3 regions of the Alloalcanivorax xenomutans genome follow, and region 2 is predicted to be linked to each of the others. Evidence: predicted binding sites of a transcription regulator. Region 2 holds the regulator's gene; each other region holds the start of a gene.
What was found. The regulator PhoB, encoded in region 2, activates phosphate uptake and scavenging genes when phosphate is short. The targets are predictions, from matches to a motif close to TGTCATANNNNTGTCANA.
Positions count from the first base shown of each region.

Region 1: RYH70_RS09400 (ATP-NAD kinase family protein) is a predicted target of PhoB. The motif match lies at 1,242-1,259, and genes of this name have one in related genera.
Region 3: phnC (phosphonate ABC transporter ATP-binding protein) is a predicted target of PhoB. The motif match lies at 1,647-1,664, and genes of this name have one in related genera.

Region 1 covers NZ_CP136538.1:2,006,938-2,010,212, reverse strand. The annotation lists gene RYH70_RS09400 (ATP-NAD kinase family protein) at 99-1,241, opposite strand; gene RYH70_RS09395 (PA1571 family protein) at 1,349-1,522, shown strand; gene RYH70_RS09390 (4-phosphoerythronate dehydrogenase) at 1,455-2,621, opposite strand; gene RYH70_RS09385 (fructosamine kinase family protein) at 2,660-3,275, opposite strand, start outside.
Region 2 covers NZ_CP136538.1:4,415,738-4,419,012, reverse strand. The annotation lists gene RYH70_RS20430 (TetR/AcrR family transcriptional regulator) at 1-86, shown strand, start outside; gene RYH70_RS20425 (SlyX family protein) at 113-319, shown strand; gene phoR (phosphate regulon sensor histidine kinase PhoR) at 388-1,698, opposite strand; gene phoB (phosphate regulon transcriptional regulator PhoB) at 1,775-2,479, opposite strand; gene ubiA (4-hydroxybenzoate octaprenyltransferase) at 2,616-3,275, opposite strand, start outside.
Region 3 covers NZ_CP136538.1:3,615,060-3,618,334, forward strand. The annotation lists gene phnD (phosphate/phosphite/phosphonate ABC transporter substrate-binding protein) at 1-716, opposite strand, end outside; gene phnC (phosphonate ABC transporter ATP-binding protein) at 713-1,531, opposite strand; one part of gene RYH70_RS16600 (IS3 family transposase) at 1,801-2,666, opposite strand; one part of gene RYH70_RS16600 (IS3 family transposase) at 2,666-2,936, opposite strand; gene RYH70_RS16605 (hypothetical protein) at 3,029-3,275, shown strand, end outside.

The DNA of each region.
Region 1 (3,275 bases), 2.1 Mb from region 2:
TAGGAGCTTGCCCTGCAAGCGAATCTTTTGCGCCGGATGCCGAATTCGCTTGCAAGGCAAGCTCCTACAGCGGCCTTTTAATTCTGGCGCCCGACCATTTACGCATCACCGGCGTCCAGCGCCACCCGATACAGTAACGTATCCTCATAGCCGCTGGTCACCGGCCAAAGTCCGCACAGTTCCTGATCCAGTGTGGCGTCACCGGTGTCCACCAGCAATGGGCGCCCTTCCAGAGTGGCCAGTTTACCCCGGCTGGCGAGGATCTGGACGCGGTCCTTACCGAGACGGCGAATCACCGCCGGGCTGAACTGCTGATTGCCACGGCCAAACAAGTGCCCCTGACCACCGATCACGGTCAGCAGCGCCCGCGCCGGCGCTTCGCCGATACATTCCAGGATCGCTTCGGCGCCTACATCGGCCGCCACCACCTCGCCATTGCGGATGATATCCACCCCGAGCAGGGTATTCGGCAGTCCCAGTTGTTCCATCACCACCGCCACGGTGGAACCGGAGCCAACCAGGTAATAAACGTCATCCTCCAGCGTGTCGATGACCCAGGCGGCGATTTCGGTGACCACCAGGTCCTCCACTTCGCGGCCGCCACATTTCACCTGCTGCAGGTAGCGTCCCTCTTGCGGCACCATCAGGCTGCCATAGTAACGGGCGCGGACCTCACCGTGGCGGAACGCCTCTTCGTCGATGTCACGGACCTCCGCTTCCTGCAGCGCCACCAGCCCACCATCGCGCAAGTCCGCCAGCAAGTGGCCGGCGGCTTCCGGGTTCACCGCGTACACCGCCGAATGCATTTTGCAGCCGGCCGGCACGCCCAGCACCGGGATGCGCTGCCCCACCGCGTCCACCAGATCCCGGGCGGTGCCATCACCGCCAGCGAACAACAGCAGGTCGACACCGGCCGCCACCAGAGCCGCCGCCGCCTCGCGGCTGTGTTCGGCTTCGCTGGCCCGCGGCGACTGTCCCACGATCTCCGCCTGGAGACCGGCGTCCCGGCAGCTGTGTTCGCCCATGTCGCCGCCCCAGGTCAACCAGCGCAGCGGCCGCGCCGCCGGTCCCAGCGCTTGCAGGGCCCGGGTCATGCGCTCCACCGCCATCGGCCGTGCGCCCCGGCGCAGGGCCTCGGCACGGGTTTCGGCACCGTCACTGCCTTTCAGGCCGACGGCACCGCCGATGCCGGCGAACGGATTGACCAGTACCCCCACGGTTAGCGGGGATTTTTCGTCCATCGTCATAAAATCATCATATCCAACAACAAGAATGGCCGTGCCGGGGAGATCACCCCGAACCCAAAGGTCAGCCCTCCATGGAGGGTCGGATTAACGGAGAGACTACCATGAGCCGCACTTCCCTCTCCCGCTCGCCGGGATCCGGAGATTTCAACGACGCCGCCCTGGTGGACGAACAGGGACGCGAGATTCCGATCACCGAAGCGATGATTCTCAAGGCCTGTCGAGAGCTGGAGCAGGCATGGCGCTACCCGCGCCAGGCGGATCGAAAAGCAGGCTGAGCAAGGCGCCCAGCGCCGGCGTCGCCTCTCCGCGGTGACGCCAGTGGTGCAGTTCGTGGCGCGGCGGATAGTCGCGCCGCAAGGCGTCGAAGGCCCTCCCCGGGTCGATATCATCGACGCTGGCACGCAGGCGTCGGTCATCATCGTCAATCCGGTACGCCCGCCTTAACAACGTCAGCAGATCACCCTCGTTCGCCACCGGGTGTTCCAGTATCGGCCGCTCCCCGGCCATCACCGGAACCCCGGCGCTTTCCCCCCGCCACAGGCGGAAGGCCTGGTGGAGCATGGCGGTGCCCAGCCACTTCCCTTCCACGCTGTAGCCGGCCACATGCGGGGAACCAAGGCGCACCCGCGTCAGCAGCCCGGCATCGATTCGTGGCTCCCCCTCCCAGACGTCCAGCAGCACCAGCGGCGCGTCGGCGTCCGTCAGTCTCTCCCGCAACGCCTGGTTGTCGACCACCGCGCCCCGGCAGGTACTGAGCAGCGTTTGCCGGGGGCCGAGACGCGACAAGCGCTCCCGGTCGAGCATATGGAAGGTGGCATCCGGCCCCTGGCGAGTCAGCGGCACGTGCAGGGTAACCAGATCCGCCGCCAGCACCGTATCCAGGTCGGTCAGCGGCACCACGGTATCGGCTCCGGCCCGTTGCAGCGGCGGATCACAGGCCAGGACCGTTACCCCAAGGGCGCTCAGCCACTGCGCCACCCGGCTGCCCACGTTCCCCAGCCCCACAATTCCCACGCTGCTGTCGCGCAAGGTCCTGCCCTGTTCCCGGCAGGCCAGCAACAGCGCCTGCAGCACATACTCCGCCACCGCCCGGGCGTTGCAACCCGGCGCATGGGCGAAGGCCACGCCCATGGCCTTGAGCGCCGCCCGGTCCACGTGATCGGTGCCGATGGTGGCGGAGCCGACGAAACGCACCGGGGTGCCCTCCAGCAGCGCCCGGTCCACCCGGGTAACGGAGCGCACCAGTAACACCTCGGTGTCGGCAAGGTCGATCCGGGTAAGGCGGCGGCCGTCCACACGGCGCACCGTCCCGAGCGCTTCAAAGGGCGCCAGCCCCGGCATGTTTTCATCAGCGACAATACGAATGGGAGTCAAAGCTCAACACCATCAACAAGGCATCATGGATCGCGCTGTCAGTAGGACAGCAAAGTCCGACAACTGCGGGTGATGGCATTGAGGTAGCCGCCACCGAACAGCACGAAGTGGTTGAGCAGATGATACAGGTTATAGAGCGTCTTGCGCTGCACCACGGCGGGATCGTGAGGGTCGATACCATAACCGCGATGACATTCTTCCGGCACCGGACCGAACAGTTCCAGCATGGCCAGATCCACTTCCCCATGGCCGTAGTACACCGCCGGATCGAACAGCACCACGGTGCCGTCGGTGAGCGTGCCCAGGTTGCCGGACCACAGATCACCGTGCACCAGTGACGGCGCCACCGTCACTTCGGAGAGCCAATCCATGGCCAGCGCCATCACCGCTTCCACCTGGCCCGCCTCCGCCGCCGGCAGCCCGCGCTGACAGGCCCAGCGCCATTGTGGCGCCAGCCGTTGGTTGACGAAGAAAGTGGCCCAATCCGCCGACGGCGCATTATATTGGCGGCTGGCGCCGATCCAGTTATCGCGGTGATAACCGAACTGTTCACCGGGCACGGAATGCAGGCGCCGCAACAGCTCGCCCAGCTCCCGCCATTGTCCATGGGAAAGGGATTGCCCCAGTTCCAGCCATTCCAGAATCAGAGCCTGG
Region 2 (3,275 bases):
TGGACGGCCAGTTCGGGTGGCGGGCGGAGTCGCCGCTGGCGGTGGCGGAACAGGCACTGACGGACGCGGTGGATGGACCGCTATAATGGCCGCCCGCTAACCGGAGATACTCATGAGCGACGATCGTTTTCTCGATATCGAAACCAAGCTGGCTTACCAGGAAGATCTGGTGAATGAGTTGAACCGTATCGTCAGTGGTCAGCAGCGTTCCCTGGATGAGCTGGAAAAGGTGTGCCAGCGTCTGGTGGAGCGGGTGGTGGAACTGAACGAGGAGGTCACCGCGCTGCGCATCCAGGACGCGCCGCCGCCGCATTATTGAGGCAAGGCATTCGCTGCCCGGGCGGCGCTCCGCTTGGCAGTGAATAGCGAATGCCTTTGGCCTGGGCGCTACTGCGCCAGCGCGGTGGGTTTGCTCACCAGCCGTTCCGGCGGGAAATGGCAGGTAAAGACACTGCCCTTGCCCAATTCGCTGCGAATCTCCAGTCTTGCTCCGTGACGGATCAGCACGTGCTTGACGATGGCCAGTCCCAAACCGGTACCCCCGGTCTGGGTCACCCGGCTGGTGTCGGGCCGGTAGAAGCGTTCAGTCAGGCGCGGAATATGTTTCGGATCGATGCCGATACCGTCGTCGGAGACGGAAAAGTGGGCGCCTTTGTCGTCCTGCCACCAGCGGATCAGGATATGGCCGCCTTCCGGTGTGTACTTCACGGCATTGGTGATCAGGTTGCCGAAGGCGCTTTCCAGCTCCGCCGGGTTGGCCACCAGCCGGGCGGTTTCCGGTACCTCCAGGACGATCTCGTGATGCTTGTCCGGCGCCAGTGCCAGGGCGCTCTCACGCATACGCTTGAGCATGCCATGCACGGTCACCGCCTGATGGGTATTGTCGGTATTGGTGCTTTCCAGCCGCGACAGCAGCAGCAAGTCATGCACCAGGGCTTCCATGCGTTGGGACTGGCTGGCCATCTGCGACAGCGCCCGGCGTAGCCGGGCCTGCTCCTCCGGCACGGTGTCCTGCAGGGTCTCCAGATAGCCCTTGAGTACGGTCAGCGGCGTTTTCAGCTCATGGCTGACGTTGGCGACGAAATCCTTGCGCATCTCCTCCAAGTGATGCAGCCGGGTGACATCGCGGGCCAGGATCAACTGGTCACCGACGCCGAACTCGGTGATACGGAATTGCAGGATACGGTTGTCGTCCACCGGCCCGGGGATTTCCAGCGGTTCACGAAAGTCGCCGCGGGACAGGTATTCGGTGAAGCGGGGGTGGCGGATCAGGTTGGTGAGCGGCTGGCCGAGATCCTTTTCCTCGTTCAGGCCCATCAACCGGTGCGCGGCGTGGTTCCAGTATTCCAGGTAGCCGTGGCTGTCGATCAGCACCACCGCGTCTTCCAGCGCATTCACCGATTGCTGGGCGCGAAGAATGATGCCCTGCAGGTTCTCCTGAGCGCGCCGCTCCTGCTGAAAAAGGTGTTCCAACCGGGTATAGAACTCTCCCCACAGTCCCACGCTGTCCGGCGGTTCGGTGTGTTCCTCGCGGATCAGCCAGGTGTAGAGGGCGAACAGCTGGCGGGTGCTCCAGACAATGTAGCCGAGCAGACCCACCACCAGCGGCCATATGTTCTGTATCGCCAGGGCCGCGACCAGCGACAGGGCGATAAGAACAATGATGCGGTTTACTTCCTTGGCCAGACTGCTTTTCATTGGCCGTTGCTTCCTCTCGGGGCCGTTGCGGAGGGGGAGGCCCGTTTCGGCCGGTGCGATCCGTATCAGAGGTGTATCAGGACACCTGGGCGGATTTTACCGAAAAGCGATAACCGGTGCCCCGCACGGTCTGAATGAAACCATCAAAGCCGTGAGGCGCCAAGGCCTTGCGCAGACGGCGGATGTGCACATCGATGGTACGGTCCTCCACGTACACATTGGCGCCCCAGACCTGATCCAGCAACTGGGTGCGGGAGTAGGCCCGTTCCTGGTGGCTCATGAAGAACTCGAGCAGACGGTATTCGGTGGGTCCCATGTCCACCGGCACCCCGTGAGCGCTGATGCGGTGGCTGACCGGATCCAGGCACAGACCCTGGACATCGATTTCCTTTTCACCGGCGGCGGCGGAGGAGCGGCGCAATACCGCGCGGATGCGCGCGATCAGCTCGCGGGTGGAGAACGGCTTGGTGACATAATCGTCGGCGCCCACGTCCAATCCCTGGATCTTGTTATCTTCCTCACTTTTGGCGGTGAGCATGATGATTGGCACTTCGCTGGTGTTGTCGTCCCGTTTCAGGCGACGAGCCAGTTCGATACCGCTTACCGAGGGCAGCATCCAGTCCAGCAAGACCAGGTCCGGCCGTTCGTCAACGATGCGTTCGTGGGCCTGCTGGGCGCTTTCGGCTTCGAGCACGTCGAAATCGGCCAGTTCGAGAGCCACGGACACCATCTCCCGGATGGCCGGCTCGTCATCGACAATGAGGATGCGATTTTTTGACATAGTTCGGTCTTCCGCTTTCCCGCCCGGATGTGGGGAGCCTCATTAGATGGCTTTTTTATGACATCTTGATGACAGATTTGCCAACCTTTTCGCCGCCGGTCGCGGCATTACGCCGGGCGGCGGCGTTTCCGGGGAGTCACAAATATTGCAGAAACAGACCGACGAAAACGCAGGCACCCACCCAATGGTTGTTAAGAAAGGCGTGGAAACAGGGCCAGCGTTCCCGGTAGCGGATGCGCCATTGTTGATGAACGAACAGGACGAGGGCGCCCAGCAGGCCCAGATACCAGGGCAGGCCGAAGCCCAGGCGCAGCCCCACCAGCACCAGCCCGGCCAGCACCAGACCCTGGAGAATGCCGATGATCACCTTGTCCAGATCCCCGAACAGAATGGCGGTGCTCTTGATCCCGATCTTGAGGTCATCCTCGCGGTCGCACATGGCGTACTCGGTGTCGTAGGCCACCGTCCACAGCAGGTTGATGATGAACAGCAGCCAGGCGATCGGCGGCACGCTGGCGGTTTCGGCGCCGAACGCCATGGGAATGGCCCAGCTGAAGGCCGCGCCCAGCACCACCTGAGGCAGATTGGTGAAGCGTTTGGTGAACGGATAAAGGATGGCCAGCCCCAGTCCACCGAACGCCAGCCAGAAGGTGAAGCGGTTCAGGAACAACACCAGGATCAGGGCGATGAACAGCAGGCCCACGAATAGGCCCAGAGCCTGTTTGGCGCTCAGGGCGCCGGTGGCCAGCGGGCGGCCCCGGGTGCGCTCCACCGAGCCGTCGAAATTACGGTCGGC
Region 3 (3,275 bases), 800 kb from region 2:
CTCTTCAGCTCAGGGGCCAGGTTCGAACGCAGGGCCCAGGGGTATTGAGGAAAGTCACCGCTGTAGCCCAGCACCTTGACCTTGCTCCGATCAATCAAGCCGCGGTCCATCACATGCTCGAAGATAACTTCGGACAACCCTCCGGCGTCGGCATTGCCATTGGCGACGTTAACCGCAACAGCGTCATGGCTACCGACGAAATGAGCCTCATAGTCCTTTCCGGCTTCGAGCTCTGCCTTCTCAAGGAGTACGGTCTTGGGGATCAGGTGGCTGGAAGTGGATGCGCGGTCACCGTAGGCCATTTTCTTGCCTTTGATATCCGCGAAGGAGCCAACGCCAGAGTCTGCATTGGCAATAATGATGGAGCGATAAGTCGGCTTCCCGTCTACCACCATGGCGGCAAAGGGTTCAATGTCACTCTTACTCTTGGCCATCACATAGGACAACGGACCAAAGTAAGCCAGGTCAATTCGGCCAAAACGCATGGCTTCGATCATGGAGGAGTAATCGGTGGTAACAATCAGTTCTACTTCCTTACCAAGAGTGGTTTCCAGGTAATCCTTCAAAGGTTGGTTTCGCTTGATCAGTTCTGACGCGTTCTCATCCGGCAGCAAGGCAACTTTCAAAAGATCAGGGTCTGTATCTGCGGCATGGGCTGACCAATGGATGCCGAGCATCATTATCAGAGCCAGCAAAGAGTGAATCATTGTCTTCATTGTGCTATCTCCAGTACGTCTGTCGTTATCGGGGTGGTCTTAGGTTTATGGATGGCTGGTTTGCCTTCCGCAGCTACCACGCTGGGTGAACGGTGGTAAATCTCGTCCAGGTGTTTCGATTTCAGGTTTTCAGGAGCATCGTCAAAAACGATATGAGCGTTCGAAAGGCCGATGATCCGGTCTGCAAAACGCTGGGCGTATTCCAATTGGTGCAAGGAAATAACCGCGGTGATTCCATCTTCCTGACAAATATCGCGCAGTAGGCCGAGTACCTTTTCAGAAGTGGCCGGATCCAGGCTGGCAACGGGCTCATCGGCAAGAATCATGGATGGTTGCTGCACCAATGCTCTGGCGATTCCAACCCGCTGCTGCTGGCCGCCGGACAACTGATCTACTCGGGAAAGCGCTTTGTCAGCCAGACCTACGCGGTCGAGGCATTGCAGAGCCAACTCCAGGTCCTGCCGGGGCAGGGGAAGCAGGCTTCGCCAAGTACCGTGATACGCAAGTCTGCCTGTCAGCACATTCTGTAACGCGGTGTATCGTTCGATCAGCTGGTGATGCTGGAACACCATGGCGGTGCGGCTGCGGTGCTGTCGCAGGATTCTACGGTTGGTCAGTTCACCAAACTCGCCAGACACAACCTTCCCGGTTGTGGGCTTAACCAGGTGATTCAGTGAACGAAGCAGAGTGGATTTACCCGCGCCTGAAAGTCCCAGTAGCACGGTGAATTCGCCCTTGTGAAAGTGAACGTTGGTGGGTTTGAGCGCGAGGACGTTTCCCGGGTAGGTTACGCCCATACTCTCGACTCGAAGCATCACATTGGTTGATTGAGTTGGGGCCACAGGATCACCTTTTGCAATAAATAAGCTCGCCGTATTGCGAGTTACAATTGAACGGTAAAGCTGAGGGATGACACCGTCGTGTCACTGACGTGACAGGTTGATGAAGTGCTTTTGGTTCGCAAGGATTTTCCGAAGGGCTCTGTGAAATACATGGAGCTCAGCCAAAGTGGAACGTGAAGTGGACCCCATCCGTTGGACCACCTGACAGACGATTTAAGCTCTGACCGGACCATCATCAGGCGTCAGGCCGCCTGGGTCAGTGGTTGAGCGAAGTACACCTCATCGGGTGTCGCATCGTCCAGCCCTTGATGGGGCCGCTGACGGTTGTACCAAGTGAAGTACTTCCTCAGCTCCCGGCGTAGGTGGGCACCATCTTCGAAGGCCTTCAGATAGACGCACTCGTACTTCACGCTACGCCAGAGCCGTTCGACGAAGATGTTGTCCCGGTAGCAGCCTTTTCCATCCATGCTGATCCGGACGCCATGGGCCTTCAGTACCTCGGTGAACGCCTGGCTGGTGAATTGGCAGCCCTGATCGCTATTGAAGATGCTCGGCGGCCCATAGCGCTCCAGGGCCTCCTCCAGTGCGTCAATGCAGAAGTCCGTATCCAGGGTGTTCGATACCCGCCAGGCCAGCACACGGCGACTGTGCCAGTCCATGATGGCCACCAGGTACATGAACCCTCGCGCCATTGGGATATACGTCACATCAGTGGCCCAGACTTGGTTGGGACGATCGATGACGCGATCCCTGAGCAGGTAAGGATAGACCCGATGCCCCACGCCAGACTGGCTGGTGCGCGGCTTCGGGTACACCGCGTGCAGCCCCATCTGCCGCATCAGGCGACGGATCCGCTTGCGGTTCACCGTGTGCCCCAAGCGGTTGAGATGGGTCGTCATCCGCCGGGAGCCGTAGACCGGCGTCCGCAGATGCTCCTCGTCGATCAGCCTCATTAGCATCAGGTCCTCGGCGAGTAACTCACGGCGCTGGTAGTATAGCGATGAGCGACTGATACCGAGCAATTGGCACTGCCGGCGCAGGCTGGGATTGTCGGAGGATGGCGGCTCGATCAAGGCCAAGCGCTGAGCCCGGCTCAACGATCGAGCCTGCGCGACAAAAAATCGCGTTCCACCGTCAGCTTGCCGATCTCGCGGTAAAGCGTGTCGATCTCCTCCTGGCTCTTCTGGGCGGCTTTACCATCCTTGCCTTCGAAGACGCCCGTGGCGTTGTCCAGGAGTTCACGCTTCCACTGGCTGACCATGGTGGGGTGGATCTCGAAGCGGGCGGCGATCTCCGACGTTGTCTGATCGCCCTTGAGGGCTGCGAGAGCCACCTTGGCCTTGAAGTCACTGCTGTACTGCTTGCGTTTCCTGCTCATGATTATCGTCTCCAATCGTCATGATCAGAGCTTAACGCCTGGTCCTGATTTCGGGGACCACCTCACTCCTGGTCGCACTATGTCTCGCTTCAGTGGCGTTGTGGCTGCTATCCGCATTGGCAGGCGGGCTCGGGCTGCTGGGCACGACGCTATTGCTGATCCTTTGGGGTGGTGCAATTGCCGCTGTTCTGGTGGGATTCCAAACTTGGATTCTCAAGGAAGCGGGCGCTGACGCGCTGCCGGCCTCTGCAATCTATGTGGCAATCTTCAATGGCGCGATTGGTCTTGGCGCAGTGCTTGGGAGCTATGTTCTCACGCTGGCCGGTCTCTCACAGATCT